Regions from separate parts of the Streptomyces sp. NPDC032721 genome, predicted to be linked through region 1. Evidence: riboswitches for the same ligand, from Rfam matches in the RefSeq annotation. Region 1 holds a riboswitch; each other region holds the start of a gene.
The links. A riboswitch is a leader RNA that binds a small molecule or an ion and turns the genes downstream of it on or off. The one in region 1 is predicted to bind cyclic di-AMP.
Positions count from the first base shown of each region.

Region 2: it holds a riboswitch for cyclic di-AMP, as region 1 does, so the genes downstream of both, ACZ5PB_RS00460 (M23 family metallopeptidase) here and ACZ5PB_RS05835 (M23 family metallopeptidase) in region 1, are expected to answer to the same signal.
Region 3: it holds a riboswitch for cyclic di-AMP, as region 1 does, so the genes downstream of both, ACZ5PB_RS34930 (M23 family metallopeptidase) here and ACZ5PB_RS05835 (M23 family metallopeptidase) in region 1, are expected to answer to the same signal.
Region 4: it holds a riboswitch for cyclic di-AMP, as region 1 does, so the genes downstream of both, ACZ5PB_RS16385 (transglycosylase family protein) here and ACZ5PB_RS05835 (M23 family metallopeptidase) in region 1, are expected to answer to the same signal.

Region 1 is NZ_JBVIMX010000001.1:1,354,385-1,359,819, forward strand. It holds gene ACZ5PB_RS05820 (bifunctional acetate--CoA ligase family protein/GNAT family N-acetyltransferase) at 1-725, opposite strand, end outside; gene ACZ5PB_RS05825 (HPr family phosphocarrier protein) at 929-1,210, shown strand; gene ACZ5PB_RS05830 (GntR family transcriptional regulator) at 1,370-2,029, opposite strand; gene ACZ5PB_RS05835 (M23 family metallopeptidase) at 2,242-3,036, opposite strand; cyclic di-AMP (ydaO/yuaA leader) riboswitch at 3,051-3,219, opposite strand; gene ACZ5PB_RS05840 (M16 family metallopeptidase) at 3,457-4,824, opposite strand; gene ACZ5PB_RS05845 (M16 family metallopeptidase) at 4,851-5,435, opposite strand, start outside.
Region 2 is NZ_JBVIMX010000001.1:104,842-110,276, forward strand. It holds gene ACZ5PB_RS00455 (SGNH/GDSL hydrolase family protein) at 1-373, opposite strand, end outside; gene ACZ5PB_RS00460 (M23 family metallopeptidase) at 618-1,685, opposite strand; cyclic di-AMP (ydaO/yuaA leader) riboswitch at 1,690-1,868, opposite strand; gene ACZ5PB_RS00465 (tyrosine-protein phosphatase) at 2,306-3,130, shown strand; gene ACZ5PB_RS00470 (DUF6126 family protein) at 3,141-3,401, opposite strand; gene ACZ5PB_RS00475 (helix-turn-helix domain-containing protein) at 3,403-4,023, opposite strand; gene ACZ5PB_RS00480 (aspartate aminotransferase family protein) at 4,084-5,435, opposite strand, start outside.
Region 3 is NZ_JBVIMX010000021.1:148,198-153,632, forward strand. It holds gene ACZ5PB_RS34925 (PP2C family protein-serine/threonine phosphatase) at 1-1,183, shown strand, start outside; cyclic di-AMP (ydaO/yuaA leader) riboswitch at 1,524-1,657, shown strand; gene ACZ5PB_RS34930 (M23 family metallopeptidase) at 1,669-2,985, shown strand; gene ACZ5PB_RS34935 (PrsW family intramembrane metalloprotease) at 3,105-4,526, opposite strand; gene trmB (tRNA (guanosine(46)-N7)-methyltransferase TrmB) at 4,641-5,435, opposite strand, start outside.
Region 4 is NZ_JBVIMX010000007.1:65,578-71,012, forward strand. It holds gene ACZ5PB_RS16375 (FtsB family cell division protein) at 93-569, opposite strand; gene eno (phosphopyruvate hydratase) at 734-2,020, opposite strand; gene ACZ5PB_RS16385 (transglycosylase family protein) at 2,363-3,061, opposite strand; cyclic di-AMP (ydaO/yuaA leader) riboswitch at 3,064-3,260, opposite strand; gene ACZ5PB_RS16390 (transglycosylase family protein) at 3,560-4,693, opposite strand; gene ACZ5PB_RS16395 (cytochrome P450 family protein) at 5,005-5,435, shown strand, end outside.

The DNA of each region.
Region 1 (5,435 bases):
CGGCCCACTCCCCCGGGCGCCCGGCCGGCGCCGACGACGACCACCGACGCGGGCGTCAACAGCCGTTGCACGGAGCGTGCTTCGGCGCGGTGCTCGCGGGCGCGCTGTACGGCCAGGGAGCGGTCGGTGGGCTCCAGGTCGAATTCGAGGCGGACCACCCCGTCCTCGAAGGAGCGTTTCTGCTGGTAGCCGGCGTCCGTGAACACCTTGATCATCTTGGAGTTGGCGGGCAGCACCTCGGCGATGAACCGCCGGATGCCGCGCTCGCGGGCGACCGCTCCGATGTGTTCGAGGAGGGCGGAGGCCACGCCGCGCCCCTGGTGGGCGTCCTGGACGAGGAAGGCGACCTCGGCCCGGTCGGCGTCGGGGCCCGAGGCGGGCATGCCGTCCTCGTTGATCCGGTCGAAGCGGACGGTGGCGATGAACTCGCCGCCCACGGTGACCGCGAGGCCGACCCGGTCCACGAAGTCGTGGTGGGTGAAGCGGTGCACGTCCTTGGCGGAGAGCCGGGGGTAGGGCGCGAAGAAGCGGTAGTACTTCGATTCGTCGGAGACCTGCTCGTAGAAGCTGACCAGCCGGTCGGCGTCGTCGGTGGTGATGGGCCGGATGCGCGCCGTCCCGCCGTCGCGCAGCACCACGTCGGCTTCCCAGTGGTCGGGGTACACGTGGTCCTGGTCCCCGGGGTCGGAGTCCCGCTTCGCCTGATCCGCATCGTCCGCAGCCATGCCCATGCAGGCAGCCTACGACTCGCGGGCCCGGTGCGGGCGGGGCAGTCTGGTCCTGTTCACGGCAGCCGGGCAGGACTTTCGGCACGACGTCCGGCAGGGCTCCCGGCGGGACGTCCGGCGGGACTTTCGCCGGGCAGAGCAGCCCGCACCACATGAGAGACTGGTCTAGACAACCAAGCATGAACACGAAGGGCTACACCATGGTTGAGCGCCGCGTCACCGTCGGCTGGGCCGAGGGCCTGCACGCCCGCCCCGCCTCCATCTTCGTCCGCGCCGTCACGGCCACCGGCGTCCCCGTCACCATCACCAAGGCGGGCGGCAACCCGGTCAACGCCGCCTCGATGCTGGCGCTGCTGGGTCTGGGTGCGCAGGGCGGCGAGGAGATCGTGCTGGCGTCCGAGGCGGAGGGCGCGGACGCCGCCCTGGACCGTCTGGCGAAGCTGGTCGCCGAGGGCCTGGACGAGCTCCCCGAGACCGTCTGACCCTCACGACCCAAAAGGTCGCGCCCGTACGGGCGAATTCGCACGAAAGCCGCGGTCCCCTAATCCGGGGGCCGCGGCTTTCGTCATTTCCTCATGGCATCGGCACTCAGGTAATTCACGCAGGAAGTTTTCTGTACGGCCCGTTCTACGGCCCTTTTGTTAATTCCGGCCGCTCGTCAGGTTTACGGCGTGTTGCGGAATCCTCATGCGGTACGAGGCCACCGCCCGCTCCGCATGCTGCGCGGTCAGCGCCCTGGCCCGCTCGGCATCCCGGCGGGCCACCGCGTCCACGATCGCGCCGTGCTCGGCCCACCGCTCGGCGGGGCGGGCGGGCCGTTCGGCGACGTACATCCAGGCGGTCTTGTGCTTCAGCTGGGTGAGCAGCGTGATCAGTCCGGGGCTGGCGGAGGCCTGGGCGAGCGTCTCGTGGAACCACCCGCCCAGTGCGGTCAGATCCTCCCCGTCCGCCCGCCTGGACCGCTCCTGCCCCAGCCTGACCAGCCCGCGGAGCACCTTGAGGTGCGCCTCGCTGCGCCGCAGGGCTGCCCGCGCCGCGCCCAGGGGCTCCAGCAGGGTGCGTACCTCCAGGAGGTCGGCGGCCTCCTGCGCGGTCGGCTCGGCGACGCAGGCGCCCGCGTGCCTGCGGGTGGTAACGAAGCCCTCGGACTCCAGCGTGCGCAGCGCCTCGCGGACCGGGACGCGCGAGACGCCGTACCGGCGGGCCAGTACCTCCTCGGTCAGCCGGCTGCCGCGCGGCAGCACCCCGGACACGATGTCGTCGCGGATCGCCGTACACACCGAATGCGCGGGAATGCGCATGCCCGACCCTCCGTCCGTTCTGCTGCGGCTTTCCCGGAACTGTATTGCAGCGGACGGGAATTGCGGGCGGCGAGCGGAAATTCATGGCCGAATTTTGGCCCTTGAAGGCCACCTGGAAGTCCCCCGGAGGAGAAAACGGCGGGAATGCGCGGGAACGCGGGAACGCCGAAGGCCCCGGCTCACGGAGAGCCGGGGCCTTCGGGGAATCCTGGTCAGACGCTGACGCCGTGGCCGCGCAGGTACGCGACCGGGTCGATGTCCGAGCCGTACTCGGGGGAGGTACGGGCCTCGAAGTGCAGGTGCGGTCCCGTGGAGTTGCCCGTGGAGCCGGAGAGGCCTATCTGCTCGCCGGGGGTCACGGACTGGCCGACGGAGACGCCGATCGAGGACAGGTGGCCGTACTGGGTGTACGAGCCGTCGTTCATCTTGATCACGATGTTGTTGCCGTACGCGCCGCCCCAGCCGGCCTCGACGACCGTGCCCGAGCCGACGGCGACGACGGAGCTGCCGGAGGAGGCGTGGAAGTCGACGCCGGAGTGGCTGCCGGAGGACCACATGGCGCCACCGGACTTGTAGCTGGTGGAGACGTACGAACCGGCGACCGGCAGCTGGAAGGTGTTGAGGCGCTTGCGCTCGGCCTCGCGGGCGGCGCGCTCGCGCTCCTCCCGCTCCTTCTTGATCTTCGCCTCGGCCTTGCGCTTGGCCTCCGCCTTGCGGGCCTCCGCGGCCTTCCGCTCGGCCTCGGCCTTCTCGTAGGCCTGCTTCTGCGCGGCGGCCTGGGCCTCGATCTTGTCGCTGAGGTTCTCCGTCACGGAGTCCTCCAGGACGACGGCACGGAGGGCGCCGGTGTCTTCTGCGGCCAGGTCCTGCTCGGCGGCGATGGCCTGCGGGGCCAGCGTTCCGATGACACCGGTCGTGGTGAGGGCGGCGACTCCGGCGAACTTCGCGCTCCTGCGCGACAGTACGGAGGGACGACGGTGCTTCCCGGCGGCACGGGTGAACGCCATGAAGTGGCTGTTTCCTTTCCTTCCTTCTCGCCTACCGGGTTAGCTGACGGGTTCGGAGCAGGAAGGTCTCCTACGGGCCCCACCGGCCCGTGAAGGGCGATGGCGTCCGATTCACCCCAGGGACGTAAGTGGGTCCCCGGCTCCCCAGGCTCGCGCCTGACGGGGACTCGGCGATGACTGCCCGGTGCCGCGGTTGCGGCGCTCTCTGACGGACAGCCGGACCGACGCTAAGCGGCCCTTCTTTCAATCACCAAACAGAGACGGGATTTTGTAATGCAGCCCACACGGCAGACACGCAACCTCCGCATCAAAACGGACATAAGGGAGGACCCCGACGACTCACCCGTCATCGGGGTCCCACTTGCCCTGCTTTGCACCGCTGTTCGAGCAGCAGGCGCGACCGTCAGCCGGTGACGACCGTCAGCCGCTGACGACCGTGACCTCGCCGATGCCGAGCGCGCGGACCGGGTCCTCGATCTGCGCGGCGTCGCCGACCAGCACGGTGACCAGCTTGTCCACCGGGAAGGCGTTCACGACGGCCGCGGTGGCCTCCACGGTGCCGGTCTGCGCGAGCCTGGCGTACAGCTGGGCCTGGAAGTCGTCGGGCAGCTCCTGCTCGACCTGGTCGGCCAGCGTCGCCGCGACGGCCGCCGCCGTCTCGTACTTGAGCGGGGCGACGCCCACCAGGTTCTGCACGGCGACGTCGCGCTCGGCGTCGGTGAGACCCTCGGCGGCCAGCGTCCGCAGGACCTTCCAGAGGTCCTCCAGGGCGGGCCCGGTCGATTCGGTGTCCACGGAGCCGCTGATGGCCAGCAGGGCGGCGCCGCGGCCGTCGTCGGCGGAGCGCAGCACCTGGCCGAAGGCGCGTACCCCGTAGGTGTAGCCCTTCTCCTCGCGCAGGACGCGGTCCAGGCGGGAGGTGAGGGTGCCGCCCAGGCAGTACGTACCGAGGACCTGGGCGGGCCAGACGCGGTCGTGCCGGTCGGCGCCGATGCGGCCGATCAGCAGCTGCGTCTGCACCGCACCGGGGCGGTCCACGATGACGACCCGTCCGGTGTCGTCGGCCGTGACGGCCGTCATGGGGCGCGGCTCGGCGGTGTTGCCGGTCCACTCCCCCAGGGTGTCCGCCAGGACGGCGTCCAGGTCGGTGCCCTCCAGGTCACCGACGACGACGGCGGTGGCGGTGGCCGGGCGGACGTGCGTCTCGTAGAAGGCGCGCACGGCCGCGGAGTCGATGTTCTTCACCGTCTCCTCGGTGCCCTGGCGGGGGCGCGACATCCGCAGGGTGTCCGGGAAGAGCTCCTTGGAGAGCTGCTTGGCGGCCCGCCGGGACGGGTTGGCCGCCTCGTGCGGGATCTCGTCGAGCCGGTTGCGCACCAGGCGCTCGATCTCGCCGTCGCTGAACGCGGGGGCGCGCAGCGCGTCCGCGAGCAGTCCGAGCGCCTTCGGCAGCCTGCGCACCGGGACTTCGAGGGAGACCCGGACGCCGGGGTGGTCGGCGAACGCGTCGAAGGTGGCGCCGCAGCGCTCCAGCTCGGCGGCGAACTCCTCGGCGGTGTGCTTGTCGGTGCCCTCGGTGAAGGCGCGCGACATGATCGTGGCCACCCCGTCCAGGCCCTTGGGCTCGGCCTCCAGCGGGGCCTGGAGGAAGACCTCGACGGCGACCAGCTGCTGGCCGGGGCGGTGACAGCGCAGCAGGGTGATCCCGTTGGGCAGGGTGCCGCGCTCGGGGGCCGGGAAGGCCCACGGGGTCGCGGGGCCGGCCTGCGGCTGCGGGTGGAACTGCATTTCGCCGGTCACGGCTGCGGTCTCGGTCACTTCTCCGCCCCTTCCTGGTCTTCCTGTACGTCATCGGCGGCGGCGAGCGGTTCGTACACCAGCACCGCGCGGTTGTCGGGGCGCAGACGCGCCTGGGCGACGGCCCGGACCTCCTCCGCGGTGATGTCCAGCACCCGTCCGACGGCGGTCAGGGCGAGCTGCGGGTCGCCGAACAGGACGGCGTACCGGCAGAGTTCGTCGGCGCGGCCGGCCACCGTGCCCAGCCGGTCCAGCCATTCGCGCTCCAGCTGGGCCTGGGCCCGCTCCATCTCCTCGGCCGTCGGGCCCTCGGCGGCGAACCGCGCGAGCTCCTCGTCGACGGCCGCCTCGATCTGCGGAACCTCCACGCCGCCGGACGTCTTGACGTCCAGCCAGCCCAGCGAGGGCGCCCCGGACAGCCGCAGCAGGCCGAAGCCCGCGGCCACCGCCGTCTGGTCACGGCGGACCAGCCGGTTGTGCAGCCGGGAGGACTCGCCGCCGCCGAGGACGGTGAGCGCCAGGTCGGCGGCGTCCGCCTCGCGGGTGCCGTCGTGCGGCAGCCGGTAGGCGGCCATCAGCGCACGCGCCGGGACGTCCTCCTC
Region 2 (5,435 bases), 1.2 Mb from region 1:
TGACCGTGCCGACGGCGTTGGTCAGGTCGGCGACGGCCTTCTCGAACCGTTCGGCCACGTCGTCGGGGTCGGTGCCGGGCCGGATGATGTCGTTGCCGCCCGCACAGAAGCTGACCAGGTCGGGGGCGAGTTCCCTGGCCCTGGGGACCTGGTCGGCCACGATCTGGTCGAGGAGTTTGCCCCGTACGGCAAGGTTCGCGTAACGGAAGGTGTGCTCGGGTACCCGGTCGTCCAGGAGGACGGCCAGCCGGTCGGCCCAGCCGAGGTACGCGCCGTCGGGCCCGGGGTCGCCGACCCCTTCGGTGAAGCTGTCCCCGATCGCCGCGTACGACCCGATGGTGCCTGCGCTGAATGATCTCGAATCGTCTGCCACGTCGACACATCCTTCACTTCCGCAAGTGACCTACGCCACCGTAGGGAGGGGGTGACGGAGGGTGAGATATGCCACCGGTCAAGATTCATTCAACCCGGAATACGCAGGGGGGCCTCGCGCCGCACGCGTTCCGCCCCCGTACCGGGCCGGTACGGGGGCGGAACGAAGGGGTGGCGGGCACGGGGCCGTACGGGTCAGTGCCCGTGCGACGGCCGGTGCGTCGGCCCGTACGCCGGCCCGTGCGTCAGAGCGAGACGCCCTTCTGGCGCAGGTAGCTCAGCGGGTCGACGTCCGAGCCGTAGCCGGGGCCGGTGCGGATCTCGAAGTGCAGGTGCGGCCCGGTGGAGTTGCCGGTGGAGCCGGAGTAGCCGATCTGCTGGCCGCCGGAGACGCTCTGGCCGGAGCGCACGTTCAGGGCGGACAGGTGGGCGTACTGCGAGTAGTGGCCGTCGTTGTGCCGGATGACGACCTCGTTGCCGTACGCGCCGCCCCATCCGGCGGAGACGACGGTGCCCGCGCCGACGGCCTTGACCGAGGTGCCGGAGGAGGCCCGGAAGTCGACGCCGGTGTGGTAACCGCTGGACCAGCTGCCGCCGGAGGCGCGGTACGAGGTGGAGACGCCGGACGGCACGGGCGCGGTGAAGCCGCTGCGCGAGCCCGAACCGCTGGACTGCCCACGGGGCTCGGTGCGCGACTCGGTGCGCTGCTCGGCCCGCTGTTCCTTGCGCTTCTCCGTACGCTGCTGGCGCTGCTCGGCCCGCTGCTCCTTGCGCTTCTCGGTGCGCTCGACGGCCTTGCGCTCGACGGGCGCGGACTTCTGTCCCGCACCGGCGGCCGGGGCGGCCGCGCCGCCGGGGGCCTTCGCGCCGATCGAGAGCTTCATGCCGGGGAGGATCAGCGACGGGTCGCCGCCGACCACGGTCCGGTTGTCCTCGTAGAGCTTCTGCCAGCCGCCGCGCACCTTCTCGGCCGCGGCGATCTTGGAGAGGTGGTCGCCGGTGACCACGGAGTACGTACGGGTGGCCTGGCGCGCGGAGTCGGCCTTGGGCGCGGACGCCGGGGCTGCCTTCGGGGCGGCCTCGGGCGCCGCCGTGCGCTGCTGCGGAATCTGGATCTGGGGGGCCTGCTGGGCCACGGACCGGGCCGCCTGGCCCGGTGCGGCGGCGGGGGCAGCTGCCGGTTCGGCGGCCTGCGCGCCGGTGGCGCCGATCAGCGGGAGGGCCAGTGCCGCACCGCCCGTACCGGCGGCGACGAAACCGCGGGTGAGCGAGGAACTGGGCTTCGGTCGGCGGTGCTTACCCTTTGCAGGCATGACGGATTCCTCTCCGGCGCCTGCGAGGTGAGCTGTCGGGTTCGGGCTGGAGATGCCCGGTCGCGCTCTCGTCGAGCGCGGCTTCACCCCAAGCCGTTCCGGTCGACTCGCGTCTTCCGGTGCCGGCGTACTACCTGGGTCCCCCGCTCCTGCCACACGAAGAAATATGGGTGCGGATGGCCGGGCGGTGGCAGGATTCGGCGGTCCACCCGGGTTGACGGTGAACGTAAGCGAGTGGAGGCCGCCGGAACAAGCCGTTCCCTTCTTCTCCTTCCCGCGAGCACCTCATCTCCATGATTTTCACGTCGCCCCACAACTGCCCCGCTGCCCGTTTTCCGTACCTGGCCTGCCATTTGACGCCTCGGCAGCAGGGGCGCCACGGCTCCCTATGATCCTGCTCACTCCGCACCCGGACCTCGCCCACGCAAAAGCCTCAGCATTCACCAAAGCACTCAATTCGGTCGGACGACGCCGGTCCGTCCGGCCCCCGAAGCCCTCAAGTGCCGCACAAATCCCCATTAGTTGCCCGAGGTATCCATGTCGGGCCATGTCGTATCGTCGAAACGCGCCCTCGTCGGCCATCGCGACCGGCGACACCGAACGACCCTTGAGGAGCACTCGTGACCCAGCAGGTGCCGCAGGTCCCCGCCCCGTCGTCGTCCGCCGATGCGGAGCCCGAGCTCGCCGGGGTACGGAACTTCCGTGACGTGGGCGGCCTGCCGACCGACGACGGGCGGCTGACCCGGTACGGACGGCTGTTCCGCAGCGGCCACCTGGCGCACGCCACCGGCCCCGACACCGAGTTCTTCAACTCCCTGGGCCTGCACACGATCTTCGACTTCCGCAACGCCGCCGACCAGAAGCTGGAAGGCCCGGACGTCGCGCTCACCGGCGTGCGGAACGTGAACATACCGCTCAGCGACCCGGCCGACGGGACGGAGTTCTGGCGGATGGTGCGCGACGGGAGCATGGACCAGCTGCGGGAGATCCTCGACGACGGCAAGGCCGCCCGCCGGATGACCGAGTCGTACCGCCGGATGATCGAGGAGCGGACCGCCGAGCACAGCCGGGTGCTGCACGCGCTCGCCGAGGACAGCGTCCCCGCACTGATGCACTGCGCGGCGGGCAAGGACCGCGCGGGTCTGGCCATCGCGGTGACGCTGCTCGCGGTGGGGGTCCGGCGGGAGGCGATCACCGCCGACTACCTCAAGTCGAACGACCCGCACCGCCGCTACAAGGTCCGCCGCAGCAGCACGTCCCCCGAGGCGATGAACGACGAGGTGATGGGCCTGCTCGCGCCGCTCTTCGACGCCCGCGTGGAATACCTCGACGCGGCGTTCACCGGCATCGAGGAGATCTGGGGCGACACGGAGACGTACCTGACCCAGGGCCTGCGCCTCTCCCCCGCCACCCGTGAGGCGCTGCGCGAGCGCCTCACCTCGTGACCCCTCGCGCTCAGCCCTCGCCGCCCAGCGTGAAGAGCAGGTAGATGAAGGCCGCGAAGACGTGCCCGACGGCGACATAGAGGAAGACCCGGAGGACCAGGCCGCGCGGGGCCCGGTCCTCCACGAAGCCGAGCACCCCGGTCGACCGGCCGGCACCGTCGTTCCAGTCGGCCTTCTTGCCGTCACCGGCCGTCTCGGAGCGGGCCATCTCGTCGGCGGCCCTGGCGATCGCGGCCATCGCGGCGTTCTGTGACTCGGTGAGCTCCGCCATCTCATGACTCCTGGGGCAGGCAGAGACCGGCAGCGGTGCTCTGCATCAGTGTGTGGACGAAAAGCAGCTCGGCCCCGCCCGGGTTCACCGCGGTGATCCGGTGCGGCGTGAGCGAGTCGAAGTGGGCACTGTCGCCCGCGTCCAGGAGGTGGACGCTCTCCCCCAGGACCAGCCGCAGCCGCCCTTCCAGGACGTACAGCCATTCCTCCCCGGGATGGACCCGCACCAGATCCTGCTGCGCCGCGTGCGGAACGTGCACCCGCAGCGCCTGCATGGCCCGTCCGGAACCGCCCGCCTGCCGGTACGTCCAGCCGTCGGCCTCGCGCGCGCTCATGTCGCCCGCCCGCAGGACGGCGTCGCGCTCGCCGGTGGTCTCCCCCAGTACGTCGGAAACGGTCGTACCGTAGATACGTGCGAGGGCCAGCAGCATCGGCAGCGACGGCTGGCGCTGTCCGGTCTCCAGCCGGGAGAGGTGCGCGGGGGAGAGTCCCGCGCGGCGGGCCGCGGCCTCCAGCGTGAAACCGCTGTTGCGGCGGAGTTCCCGCAGGTGGGGGGCGACCGAAGGCAGCTCGTCGGCACTTCCGCCGGAGCCGTCGGCCGCCTCTTCGAGGCGTGGCGTCATACCTACATTGGGCCAGACGGATTGCCTCAGAGGCAAATCACTTGCCTCTGAGGCAAAAAGTCACCGGTTGAGGACCGCCTGCTTCACCAGCGTCCTGCTGAAGTCCCACATCAGGCCCCCGCCGGTGTGCGCGTCGTCCATCACCGCGGTGAAGGCCGCGACGAAGCGGTCGACCTCCGCCTCCCCCACCGTCAGCGGCGGAATCAGCTTGATCACTTCGAGGTGGTCGCCGGAGACCTGGGTGAGGATCCGGTGCTTCTGCAGCAGCGGTACGACGACCATCTGCGCGAAGAGCCCCTTGCGCGCGGCCTGCAGCATGGTCCACCGGCCGCGCAGCTTGAGCGACTGTGGGCGGCCGAACTCGATACCGATCATGAGTCCGCGTCCGCGCACGTCGTGCAGCAGCTCGTACCTGCCGATCAGCTCGGAGAGCCGCGCCTTGAGCAGGTCGCCGGTCCGCCGGGCGTTGGCGACGACGTTCTCGTCCTCCATCACGGCGAGGACCGCGAGCCCGGCCGCCATGGCCTGGGCGTTCGACCCGAAGCTGGCGGAGTGGACCAGCACCCGGTCCATCGACGAGTACACCTTCTTGAAGATCCAGTCCTTGCCGAGCGTCGCCCCGACGGGTACGTAGCCGCCGGAGAGCGCCTTGGCGACGCAGACCAGGTCGGGCTCCACCCCGTCCTCGTGCTGGTACGCGTAGAAGTCCCCGGTCCTCCCGAGCCCGGTCTGCACCTCGTCGGCGATCAGGAGTGCCTTGTGCCGGTGCAGCAGCTCCTGGGCGGCGCGCAGGAATCCGGGCGGGCTCTCGTGCACCCCCTTGCCCTGGATCGGCTCGACGACGAAACCGGCCACGTCGCCGCGGAGCAACTCCCGTTCCAGCGCGGCCAGATCACCCATCTCGATCGCGGTGTCGGGCAGCAGCGGCGCGAACCCGTCCCTGAACCCGCTCTCGCCGTTGACCGACAGGGATCCGGTGGTCAGCCCGTGGAAGGCGTGCGAGCAGTACAGGACGCGCGGTTTGCCGGTGGCGTACCTGGCGAACTTGAGCGCGGTCTCGACCGCCTCGGTGCCGCTGTTGCCGAAGAACACCCGGTCCAGGTGCGGGCTGTGCGCGAGGAGCTTCTCCGCGAGCAGCCCGGGCAGCGGCTGGCAGTCGAAGCGGGTCAGGTCCGCGAGCGACGCGTCGAGCACGTCGTGCAGTGCCTTGCGGACGACCGGGTGGTGCCTGCCGAGGCCCATCACCCCGAACCCGGCCAGCATGTCGAGGTAGTCGTTGCCCTCGGCGTCCCAGAAATACGCGCCCTCGGCCCGCTCGTAGACCCGGTCGAAGCCGATGGTGTGCAGCATGCGCGGCAGCTGGTGGTTGAGATACCGCGTGTGCAGCTCGTACCGCTCGCCGCCGCGCGCGG
Region 3 (5,435 bases), on a different contig from region 1:
GACGGTGGCGGGGTACGGGCGCGGGATCGACGAGGTCGTGGGCGGGGTGGACCCCTCCGGGCAGAAGGGCCGCAAGAGCAGGCGGTTCGTACGGGCGCTGCCGGCGCTGATGGTCGTCGGTGGGGTCGTCTTCGACACGCTCACTCCGCCCGGCTTCACCGCGTCCCCGCTCTTCGCGGCGGCCCCGCTGGTCGCCGCCCCCTTCTTCGGGCTGGCCGCCACCGTGCTGACGGTGATCGCGTCCGCACTGGCGGTGACGGGGCTGCGCATCCGTGACGACTCGTTGCTGGTGGTGCTGTCGGTGACCGAGCTGGTGACGGTGATGACGGTGGGTGCGCTGGCCGTCTTCATCAACAGGGTCGTACGCCGTGGCGACCGGCGGCTCGCGTCGGTCCGCGTCATCGCCGAGGCCGCCCAGCGGGCCGTCGTACCCACACCGCCGGAGCGCATCGGCGGGCTCCAGATCGCGGCGCGTTACGAGGCCGCCGAGGCGGACGCGTTCATCGGCGGCGACCTCTTCGCGGTGCAGGACACGCCCCACGGGGTGCGGCTGGTCGTGGGTGACGTACGGGGCAAGGGACTTGAGGCCGTCGAGGCGGTCGCCGTGGTGGTGGGCGCGTTCCGGGAGGTGGCCGAGACGGAGAGCACGCTGGAGGGCGTCGCGCAGCGGCTGGAGCGGGCGCTGGCGCGCGAGGGCACGCGGCGGGACGGGCTGGACGCGATGGAGGGGTTCACGACGGCGGTGCTCGCCGAGATCCCGCGCGGCGAGGGCGTCGTACGCCTGGTGAACCGGGGGCACCCCGAGCCGCTGCTGCTGTTCGCCGACGGCGAGGTGGAGGTACTGACGCCGGAGGAGTTCGCGCTGCCGCTGGGGATGGGGGACCTGGGGAACTGGCCGGACCGGGCCCGGGAGTTCGCGTTCCCCGGCGGGTCGACGCTGCTCTTCTACACGGACGGGCTCTCCGAGGCGCGGAACGCCGAAGGGGTCTTCTACGACCCGGCCCTGCGGCTGCGGCGCTCGCTCTTCTCCGGCCCGGAGGCCGTGCTGGAGGCGGTGACGAGTGACGTACGGGTGCACACGGGCGGCAAGCAGACGGACGACATGGCGCTGCTCGCGGTGGGGCGGCCGGGGGAGGGGCAGCCGGAGAGGCGGCGGACCGTGGAGATCGTGAAACGGCCGTGAGGCCGACGGCTGCGGAGCTGTCGGGCCGTGGGAGTTGCCGAGCCGCGGATCCGAGGTGACTACGGGTTGTCACGGGGCGTGCGCGAAGGAGCGCGCTCCGCATAACAATTGACGATCTATCAGTTGTGGAGAGTTTGCACGCACGGGAACGGGTGTGGCCGAAGGGGTGTCAAGGGGTCTTTGGGTCGCCCTACTTGATGGGCATTTGGGAGTGATGTCCTGGCCATCGGTGCGTGCGCTGCGTTAACGATCAACAGGAACGGCTTGGAATTCCACTTGTGTGTCTATTAACGTTCGATAACGCAGCGCGGTCGTCCCAGCCGTCGTCAGAGACGGCGCCGTGCGGCGTGCGCCGAATTCCGTGAGGAAACCGGGGAACCACCAATTGGGGTGAATCGGGCCGAACCTGGCTCGTAGGAGACCTTCCTGCTCCGAACCCGTCAGCTAACCCGGTAGGCGAGAAGGAAGGAAAGGAGCGCGCCTCCGTGGCGTCCAACAGGCCTGCCCCCGAAGCCCCCACAGCCCCCGCTTTCTCGTACGGGGCGTACGGCGTCCCGAACGACACCGACGGGCCGGAGGGCAACGCTTACGGCGCCTCCTACGGCAGCGGCTACGACAACAACGGCTACGGCAGCGGTCACAGCAGCGGCTACGAGAGTGGTCCCGCCGCCACCGCGACGATGCCCGCCGTGCAGACGGTCCCGCAGCAGCGCGCCGGATTCGTGGACTTCGAGGGTCCCGCCGCGTCGACCGAGGAGTGGAACCCCACCGAGGATTCCGTCGTTCCGGTCCGCGGCAAGCACCGGGTGGCCAAGCAGCGCGGCTCCCTGGCCCGCAGCTCCACCGTGCTGGGTGTCGGCGTGATCGCAGCCGTCGGCGCCGGTGGCATCGCCACCGCGCAGGACAAGCCCGCCGTCTCCATATCCCTGCCCGACCAGATCACCGAGTCGCTCGACTCCCTCGCCGACTCCCTGCCGGACGCCAAGTCCCTGCCGGGTGTCGGCGCCCTGGTGTCGGGCTCCGGGTCCGACTCCGGCTCCGAGGAGGGTTCCGGCGAGGAGCTGATGGCAGCCGCGGCTCCGGCGGCTGCTCCGGCCGCCGCCGGTGACCAGGCCGGTGCCGGTACGGGTGCCGCTGCCGGGCAGCCGACCGGGGCGGGCGAGAGCCTGCGCGCCCGCATCCTCCAGCAGGCCGAGCAGCAGCGCTCCGCCGCCGACGAGGCGGTCCAGGAGGCGGCCCGCGCCCAGGCGGTCAAGGACGCAGCCGCCGAGGCGAAGAAGCAGCGCGACGAGGCCCACGCCAAGGCCGAGAAGGCTGCCCGCGAGAAGGCCGAGGCCGAGGAGAAGGCCAGGGCGGAGGCAGCGGCGAAGGCCGAGGCCGAGCGGCTCGCCAAGCTGGCCGCCAGCTACTCGCTGCCGACCTCGGGGTACTACCTCAGCGCCACCTTCGGACAGTCCGGCTCGATGTGGTCCTCCGGGCAGCACACGGGTCTCGACTTCGCCGCTGGGGCCGGTACGCCGGTCAAGGCCGTGCACGGTGCGACCGTCAAGTCCGCGAACTACTCCGGCAGTTACGGCTACCGCATCGTCATCGAGCTCTCCGACGGCACCGAGGTCTGGTACTGCCACCTCTCGCAGATGAACGTCTCGCCCGGCGAGAAGGTCACCACCGGCGAGGTCATCGGCAACGTCGGCGCCACCGGCAACGTGTCCGGCGCGCACCTGCACCTGGAGGTGCACACCCCGGGCGGCGACGGCATCGACCCGGCGGCCTGGCTGCGCGACAAGGGCCTGACGGTCTGACGGCCTGACGCTCCGCCCCCCCGCGTACTCCCGAACTCCGGCAGTCCTGGCGCTCACCCCCCGACGCCAGGGCTGCCGGTTCGCGTTTCAGGACAGCCCGGACGGAGGCGTCGGTCGCCTCAGCGCTTGTACGGGTTGTACGCCGCCGCGTACGCCGGGTGGTACGGCGGCGGCAGCATCCGTATTCGCCCGGTCACCTGGGCCGCGTACACCAGCGCGGGCCCCGCGATCCGCTTGCGCCGCCAGAGCTCTTCCAGCAGCTCCCGCTCCCGGGCGGTGAATTCGGCGGCGGCCCCCGGCGTCGGTACGCCGCGTCGCGCGCGGTAGCGGAGGAACGCGAGCGCGGTGGCGAACCCCTCGTACTCGGAGACGGCGCGGGCGGCGGCCGGGCCGTACGACCGGGCCGCGTACCCCTGCGCCAGCGAGCGGGCCCGCATCGAGGACAGGGCGAGCGGCTCGGCCGGGTCCAGCCAGCCGGCGGCGGCGTACGAGGGAAGCTCGGCGCCGAGCAGCCGCAGTTCGCGCTGCCGGGTCCAGATCGCCAGCCAGGTCAGGAACGCGAACACCGGCACCATGAACAGCCCGTACACCGCGTAGAAGCCGAGCGGGCCGAAGGACGCCGATCCGTTCCACAGGGCGTGCATGCCCATCGCGAGCAGCAGGCCCAGCACAGGCAGCGCGATCCGGCGGATCCGCACCCAGGCACGGGCCCGGCCCCGGCGCGCGGGGGCGAGCGCGACCAGGCCGAAGCCGATGCCGGTCAGCACCGTGAACAGCGGGTGCGCGAACGGCGACATGATCACCCGGACGAAGAAGGTGCCCGCGGTCACCGAGCCGAGACCGGAGAAGCCGTACGCCTGGTCCTCGCCGAAGGCATTGCCCAGATAGAGGATGTTCTCGGTGAAGGCGAAGCCGGTCGCGGTGAAGCCCGCGATGACGACGCCGTCGACGATCCCCGTGAAGTGCCGTCTGCGGAACAGGAAGATCAGCAGGATCGCCACGGCCTTCGCGCTCTCCTCGACGACCGGTGCGACGACGGTCGCCCCCAGTGTGTCCGCCCCGTCGGGGTCCGCGGTGGCCACGGCTATCCACTGCACGGCAAAGCTGTTGGCGGTGATCGCGACGAGCGCGGCCGCGCAGGAACCCCAGGTGAACGCGAAGACCAGGTTCCGCCACGGCCCCGGCTCGACCCGGTCCAGCCAGCGGAACGCCAGCACCAGCAACGGCACGGGGAAGACCGCGAGGCCGAGCCCGACCAGGAACCCCCGGGTACCGGTCTGTTCCCGCACGAGAGCGAGCAGGACCAGCCCGGACAGGGCGAGCAGCACGATCAGCGTCGTGGCCCGCACCGCTTTGCTGCGCCAGAGGCGGCTGGCGCGCAGCCGGTGGAGCCACCGGCCCGGGAACGTACGTCGCGGCCCGTCCTGCCAGGGCGCGGGCGCCGGCAGCGCGGTGTCGGGCCACGGCCCGGGTCCCCCGGGCGCGTGGTCCGGTACCGGCGGGGCCGGGTGCGGAGGCGGGGCTTCGTACGTCTCGTACATCCAACGACCCTAACGACTGCCACTGACAGCCGCGATGCCCTGTGGACACAGCCTGTGGACAACTCGGGACGGACTGCCGGACTGCCGAGCTGTCGGACTGTCGGGCCCGGGGCGTCAGCTCGTGCGCGGGACCCTGCGGAACATCAGGTCGTGCACCACGTGCCCCTTGTCCAGGCCCTGGCCCTCGAAGCGGGTCAGCGGCCGGAACGCGGGCCGGGGCGTGTAACCGCCGTCGGCCTGGGTGTTCTCGAAGTCCGGGTGCGCGGAGAGCACTTCGAGCATCTGCTCCGCGTAGTCCTCCCAGTCGGTCGCACAGTGCAGTACGGCGCCGGGCGCGAGCCGGGTGGCGGCCAGCGACAGGAACTCGGGCTGGATGAGGCGGCGCTTGTTGTGGCGGGCTTTGGGCCAGGGGTCGGGGAAGTACACGCGCAGACCGGCCAGGGAGTCCGTGGGGAGCATCTCGCGCAGCAGGATGATCGCGTCCCCGTTGGCGACCCGGATGTTGGAGAGGCCGTTTAGCTCGGCGAGGCGCAGGAGGTTGCCCTGGCCGGGGGTGTGGACGTCGACGGCGAGGATGCCGGTGGCCGGGTCGTCGGCGGCCATCTGGGCGGTCGCCTCGCCCATTCCGAAGCCGATCTCCAGGACGACCGGCAGGCCGTCGAACATCTCGCCCAGGTCGAGCACGCGCTGGCCGTCGATGTCGGTGCCCCGGGTCGCCCACCACTTCTTCAGCGCCTCACCCTGGCCGGTGGTGACGCGGCTGCGGCGCGGCTGGAAGCTGCGGATCCGCCGCTCGAAGTGCGAACCGGCGGGATCGGGGGACGGGCCGACGCCCTCGGGGAACATCCGCAGGTTCCGGGCACGGACGTGCGCGGCCTCGCGGTCGGCGGCGTCGCGCGCGGCGAGCTG
Region 4 (5,435 bases), on a different contig from region 1:
TCGTGTGTCTGCGAGGTTCTACGGGTTCTGCTGCTGCCCCCGAGGGGCCGGGGAGGTCCGTACGGGTGCGGGTGGGTGCGTGCCGGGCCCGGTTACGGCTCCTGCCGGTCGGCCTCGTCGACGCCGCCCCACACGTTCGAGTACCAGGGCTGGTCGGCCGCGTCGCCCTCGCCGGGGCGGCGGGTGGCGCCGCCCGCCTCGGGGTCGTACACCGTGAAGCCGGTCTCGCCGGGCTTCACGTAGTGAAGGTGCTCGCGGGAGAGCCGCACGATGTACGCGTCGTCCTGGAGCCTGGCCTTGGCGTCGCGCAGCTGCTCGACCCGGCGCTCGGCCTCGTTCTTGGCCTGCTCGGTCTCGGCGATCTCGGTGCGCTGGGAGAAGTACTGCCGTATCGGGTACGCGAGGGCGACCACCAGCGTGCACATCACCAGGACCAGCAGGGCCGCCCGGCCGGTGAGCCGGGAGCGGCGGGCCTGACGGCGGGTCTGGGAGCGGTAGACCCGGGCGGCGGTCTGCTCGCCGAGCAGCCGCAGCCTGGTCGTCGTGGAGAACCGGTCCTTGCCTGCCACTTGCCGCCTCCCCGTCACGCGCCTACGTCCCCGGACACGGTACGGGACCGTGGCCGGGGACGTAGGGACGACTGGCCTGCCGGCCGGGGCTACGAGGAGCGATCAGCTCTGGAGGTGATCGCTCCTCGACTGGTTCAGCCTCGACTGGTCCGGCCTTGACTGGTTCAGCCCTTGAAGCGGGGGAACGCCGAGCGGCCGGCGTACACCGCGGCGTCGTCGAGGATCTCCTCGATGCGCAGCAGCTGGTTGTACTTGGCGACGCGGTCCGAGCGGGCCGGGGCGCCGGTCTTGATCTGGCCGCAGTTCACCGCGACCGCGAGGTCGGCGATGGTGACGTCCTCGGTCTCGCCGCTGCGGTGGCTCATCATGCACTTGAAGCCGTTGCGCTGGGCGAGCTCGACGGCGTCCAGCGTCTCGGTGAGCGAGCCGATCTGGTTGACCTTGACGAGCAGGGCGTTCGCGGAGTTCTCCTCGATGCCGCGGGCCAGGCGCTCCGGGTTGGTGACGAAGAGGTCGTCGCCGACGATCTGGACCTTGGAGCCCAGCTTGCCGGTGAGGACCGCCCAGCCCGCCCAGTCGTCCTCGTACAGCGGGTCCTCGATGGAGACCATCGGGTACGCGGAGACGAGCTCCTCGTAGTACTCGGTCATCTCGGCGGCCGAGCGGGACTTGCCCTCGAACTCGTACTTGCCGTCCTTGTAGAACTCGGAGGCGGCGACGTCGAGCGCGAGCGCGATCTGCTCGCCGGGGATGTAACCGGCCTGCTTGATGGCCTCGACGATGAGGTCGAGCGCGGCGCGGTTGGACTCCAGGTTCGGGGCGAAGCCGCCCTCGTCACCGAGGCCGGTGGACAGGCCCTTGGTCTTCAGCACCTTCTTGAGGGTGTGGTAGACCTCGGCACCCCAGCGAAGGGCCTCGGAGAAGGACTCCGCGCCGATCGGGGCGATCATGAACTCCTGGATGTCGACGTTGGAGTCGGCGTGCGACCCACCGTTGAGGATGTTCATCATCGGGACGGGCAGCAGGTGCGCGTTCGGACCGCCGAGGTAGCGGAACAGCGGCAGGTCGCTGGCCTCGGACGCGGCGTGCGCGACGGCGAGGGAGACGCCCAGGATGGCGTTGGCGCCCAGCGAGCCCTTGTTCTCGGTGGCGTCGAGGTCGAACATCGCCTGGTCGATCAGGCGCTGCTCGGTCGCGTCGTAGCCGACGAGCTCCGGGCCGATCTGCTCGATGACGGCGAGGACGGCCTTCTCGACACCCTTGCCCATGTAGCGGTTGGGGTCACCGTCACGAAGCTCGATGGCTTCGAAGGCACCGGTGGAGGCGCCGGACGGGACAGCAGCACGACCCGTGCTGCCGTCGTCGAGGCCGACCTCGACCTCGACCGTGGGGTTGCCTCGGGAGTCCAGGATTTCCCGGGCTACGACGACGTCGATGGACGGCACGAGCATCTCCTTATGGGATGTGACGCTTGGGGAGGCGCCGCTGGGGGCGCACGGTGCAGGGTCGCTTTCGGCCTTGCGACAAGAGCCTAACCGGACCGGAGCCATCGGCCAGCCGATCGACCGTCCCGTGGGACGAAAAGATGCCCGAATGCCTGTAATACAGGACGAAGGACCTACTGACTTCTCACTGTCCGTGATCCCTGCGTTCACCTTTTGTACGTAAGGCGTGCGTACCCCTGCGTATCGGTGGACGTAAAAGACCCCGGCCGGGCGCGTACGGGGGGAAGTCGCGCCTGGCCGGGGTCCGGCATGGGGGTCGGCGGGGGTGGGCCGCCGCCCCCACGGGGGTCAGCTCAGGTGGAGCTGCTGACCCGGGTAGATGAGGTCGGCGTTGGAAACGACGTCCTCATTCAGGTCTGCGAGGTGCTGCCAGCCGCCCTTGACGCCCTTGGCCTCGGCGATCTTCGAGAGAGTGTCGCCGGACTTGACCCTGTACTCGCCGTCACCCTTCTTGATCTGGCCGCCGGCCTTGGACTCGACCTTGGGGACCTCGACCTTGGGGGCCTGGCGGGTCTCGCTGCGGGAAGCGGGCGCCTCTTCGCGCTTCTTCTCCACCTTCGGGGCGGACTGCTTGGCGGAGCCCGAGCCGGTGCTGACGCCCGGGTCGACACCGTCGTTGCTCAGGTTGCCGGCGCCCGCGCAGGCCCAGGCACCCGGGCCCTGCATGTCGAGCAGCTTCTCGGCGGTGGCTATCTGCTGGCCCTTGGAGGCCTGGTCGGCGCGCGGGGCGTACTGGGTGCCGCCCGCGGCGGCCCAGGAGGACTGCGAGAACTGCAGACCGCCGTAGTAGCCGTTGCCGGTGTTGATGGACCAGTTGCCGCCCGACTCGCACTGGGCGACGGCGTCCCAGGTGTCGACGGAGGCGGCGGAGGCCGTGGAGGCCCCCATCAGCGGGGCGGCTACCGCGACACCGGCGACGCCGGCGTAGGCGGCGACGCGGGTGGCCTTGGACGGACGGCGGTGCTTGCCCTTGCTGAAAAGCGACATGGATATCTCCTCACCGACGCCTTCGAGGTGAGCTGTCGGGTTCGGGCTGTGAGTTCGCCCGGTCGCTTTCCCGGTCCGCATCCGTCATGACTGCGTTCCGCTCGGCGACTTCACCCCTAGCCGTTTCCGTACGTCTCTCAACGTCCGGGCCCGGCACTTACCTTGGGTCCCCCGCTCCTGCCTACGGCGCTTTACGCGACGACTGCTCCCGGGCCCCGTCGGCAGGATTCGGCGTGACGGGTACCGGTGCTCACCGGTGGCGAGCGAGGACGACCGTAAACACAGGAGTCCCCGATGTTCAAAGAGGCACATCGGGGACATCTCACCCCTCCTTGCCCTCCTCCAACCCTCGTTTACGCAGGTCAGAAGGGGCGCAGCAGGAGCTCCCGGCAGCGACACGCCAGTTGGGGCGAAGAGACTCATGTCTCACTCGCGCAGAACCGGACATTCACCCCTGAACTACCCGTGTTTTGTGACGGTTTCCGGGTTGCCGGGTGGCTATTTCTCGCCCAGTTCGAGGTGCTGGCCAGGGCGGATGAGGTCCGGGTCGTCGCCCAGCTCGGTCCGGTTGGCCTCGTAGAGCGCCGGCCACCCGCCGGGCAGCTTCGCCTCGTCGGCGATGTGCCAGAGGTTGTCACCGGGACGCACGGTGTACGTGTCCTCGACGACGGGCCCCGCAGGGGACTTGCCGCCCCCTCGGGAGGCGTGCCGTCCGGACTCGCGGTCGTCCGTCGCGGGCGGGGCGGTGGGGTCGGTGGCGGGGCCCTCGGAGGGGCTCGCCGAACCGTCCGTACCGGGAAGGGAGTTCTCGGGGGCGGGGGTGCCCCGGTGCTTGCCGCTGCCGTTGCCGTCGCCCCGGGCGGCGTCGCCGCCGGCGGAGGCGGTGGGGTCGGGGGCGGGGGTGCCGGGGGCGGGGGTGCTCGGGAGGGGCGTGCCGGGGAGGGGCGTGCTCGGAATGGTGCCGGGCACCGAGGGGTCGGCGCTCGGGTCGGTGCCGGGGGTGGCGGCCGGGTCGGTGCCGGTGGCCGGGTCGGTGCTCGGGGTGGCGCCCGTGCCCGCGTCGGCGCCCGTGCTCGGCGACACGCTGGTGCTGGGGGTCGGCTGGACCGGCTGGGCCGGCTCGATGGGCTTGGCCGGGATGGTCGACTGCGCGGGGCCGGTCGACTCGTCCGGCCGCGCGCTCTGCCCGCCGTCCGGCGTGCCGGGTCGCGCGGACCCCGCCGCGGGTGCGGACGGGTCCTTGGACCCCGTACCGGGATCGGCGGCGTCCACCCCGCCGGAACCCGACCCTCCGCCGGAAGCGGAACCGGAGCCGGCCCCACCGCCCGGCGCGAGCCCGGATATGACGGCACAACTGGGCCACGCCTGCGGCCCTTCGGCCGCCAGCACCTTGTCCGCGATCCTGATCTGCTGCGAACGACTGGCGAGGTCGGGACGCGACGCGTACGCGCCGCCCCCGTACTGGTCCCACTTCTCCTGCGAGAACTGGAGCCCGCCGTAGTACCCGTTGCCCAGGTCGGCGCTCCACATGCCGCCGCTCTCGCACTCGGCGACCCGGTCCCAGGTCCCCGCCTCGGCCGCTCCCGCGCTGGTCGCCCCGAGGAGCGGAATCGCGATTGCGGATCCGGTCACCCCGGCCGCGACGATGAGAGCGGGTGCCTGACGCGGACGACGGTGCCGACCGTTCCCGGTACGCATGCGATTGCCTTTCAGCTGACGATGACTCGGCTTCCGGCCGTAACTGCCGAGTCGCGTGTGAAGGTAGCGGCACTCGAACACCCGTCACAAGTCAATGCAGTGCAGATAACGCGAAGGTCACATTGCTGACGGAGTGTCAACTGGACGGCCCGCCGCCGATTACTCCTGCCTTACGGAATATGCCGCCCCGCCCCGGCGGACCGGCTCGGCGGGCCCCTTGTGAGCACGCCCGGTAACGTCGTGGCGTGAACACGCCGCACCCCACTCCCGAACTCTTCACCTGGGAGTTCGCCACCGATCCGTATCCCTCGTACGCCTGGCTGCGGGAGAACTCACCCGTCCACCGGACCACTCTGCCCAGCGGGGTCGAGGCATGGCTGGTCACCCGGTACGCCGACGCTCGGCAGGCGCTCGCCGACCAGCGGCTGAGCAAGAATCCGGCACACCATGCCGAGGACGCGGCGGGCAAGAGCAAGACCGGTATCCCCGGGGAGCGCAGCGCCAATCTGATGACGCATCTCCTCAACATCGACCCGCCCGACCACACCCGGCTGCGGCGGCTCGTCTCGAAGGCGTTCACCCCGCGCCGGGTGGCGGAGTTCGCGCCCCGGGTGCAGGAGCTGGCCGACGACCTCCTGGACCGGTTCGCGGCAAAGGGCGAGGCCGATCTCATCCA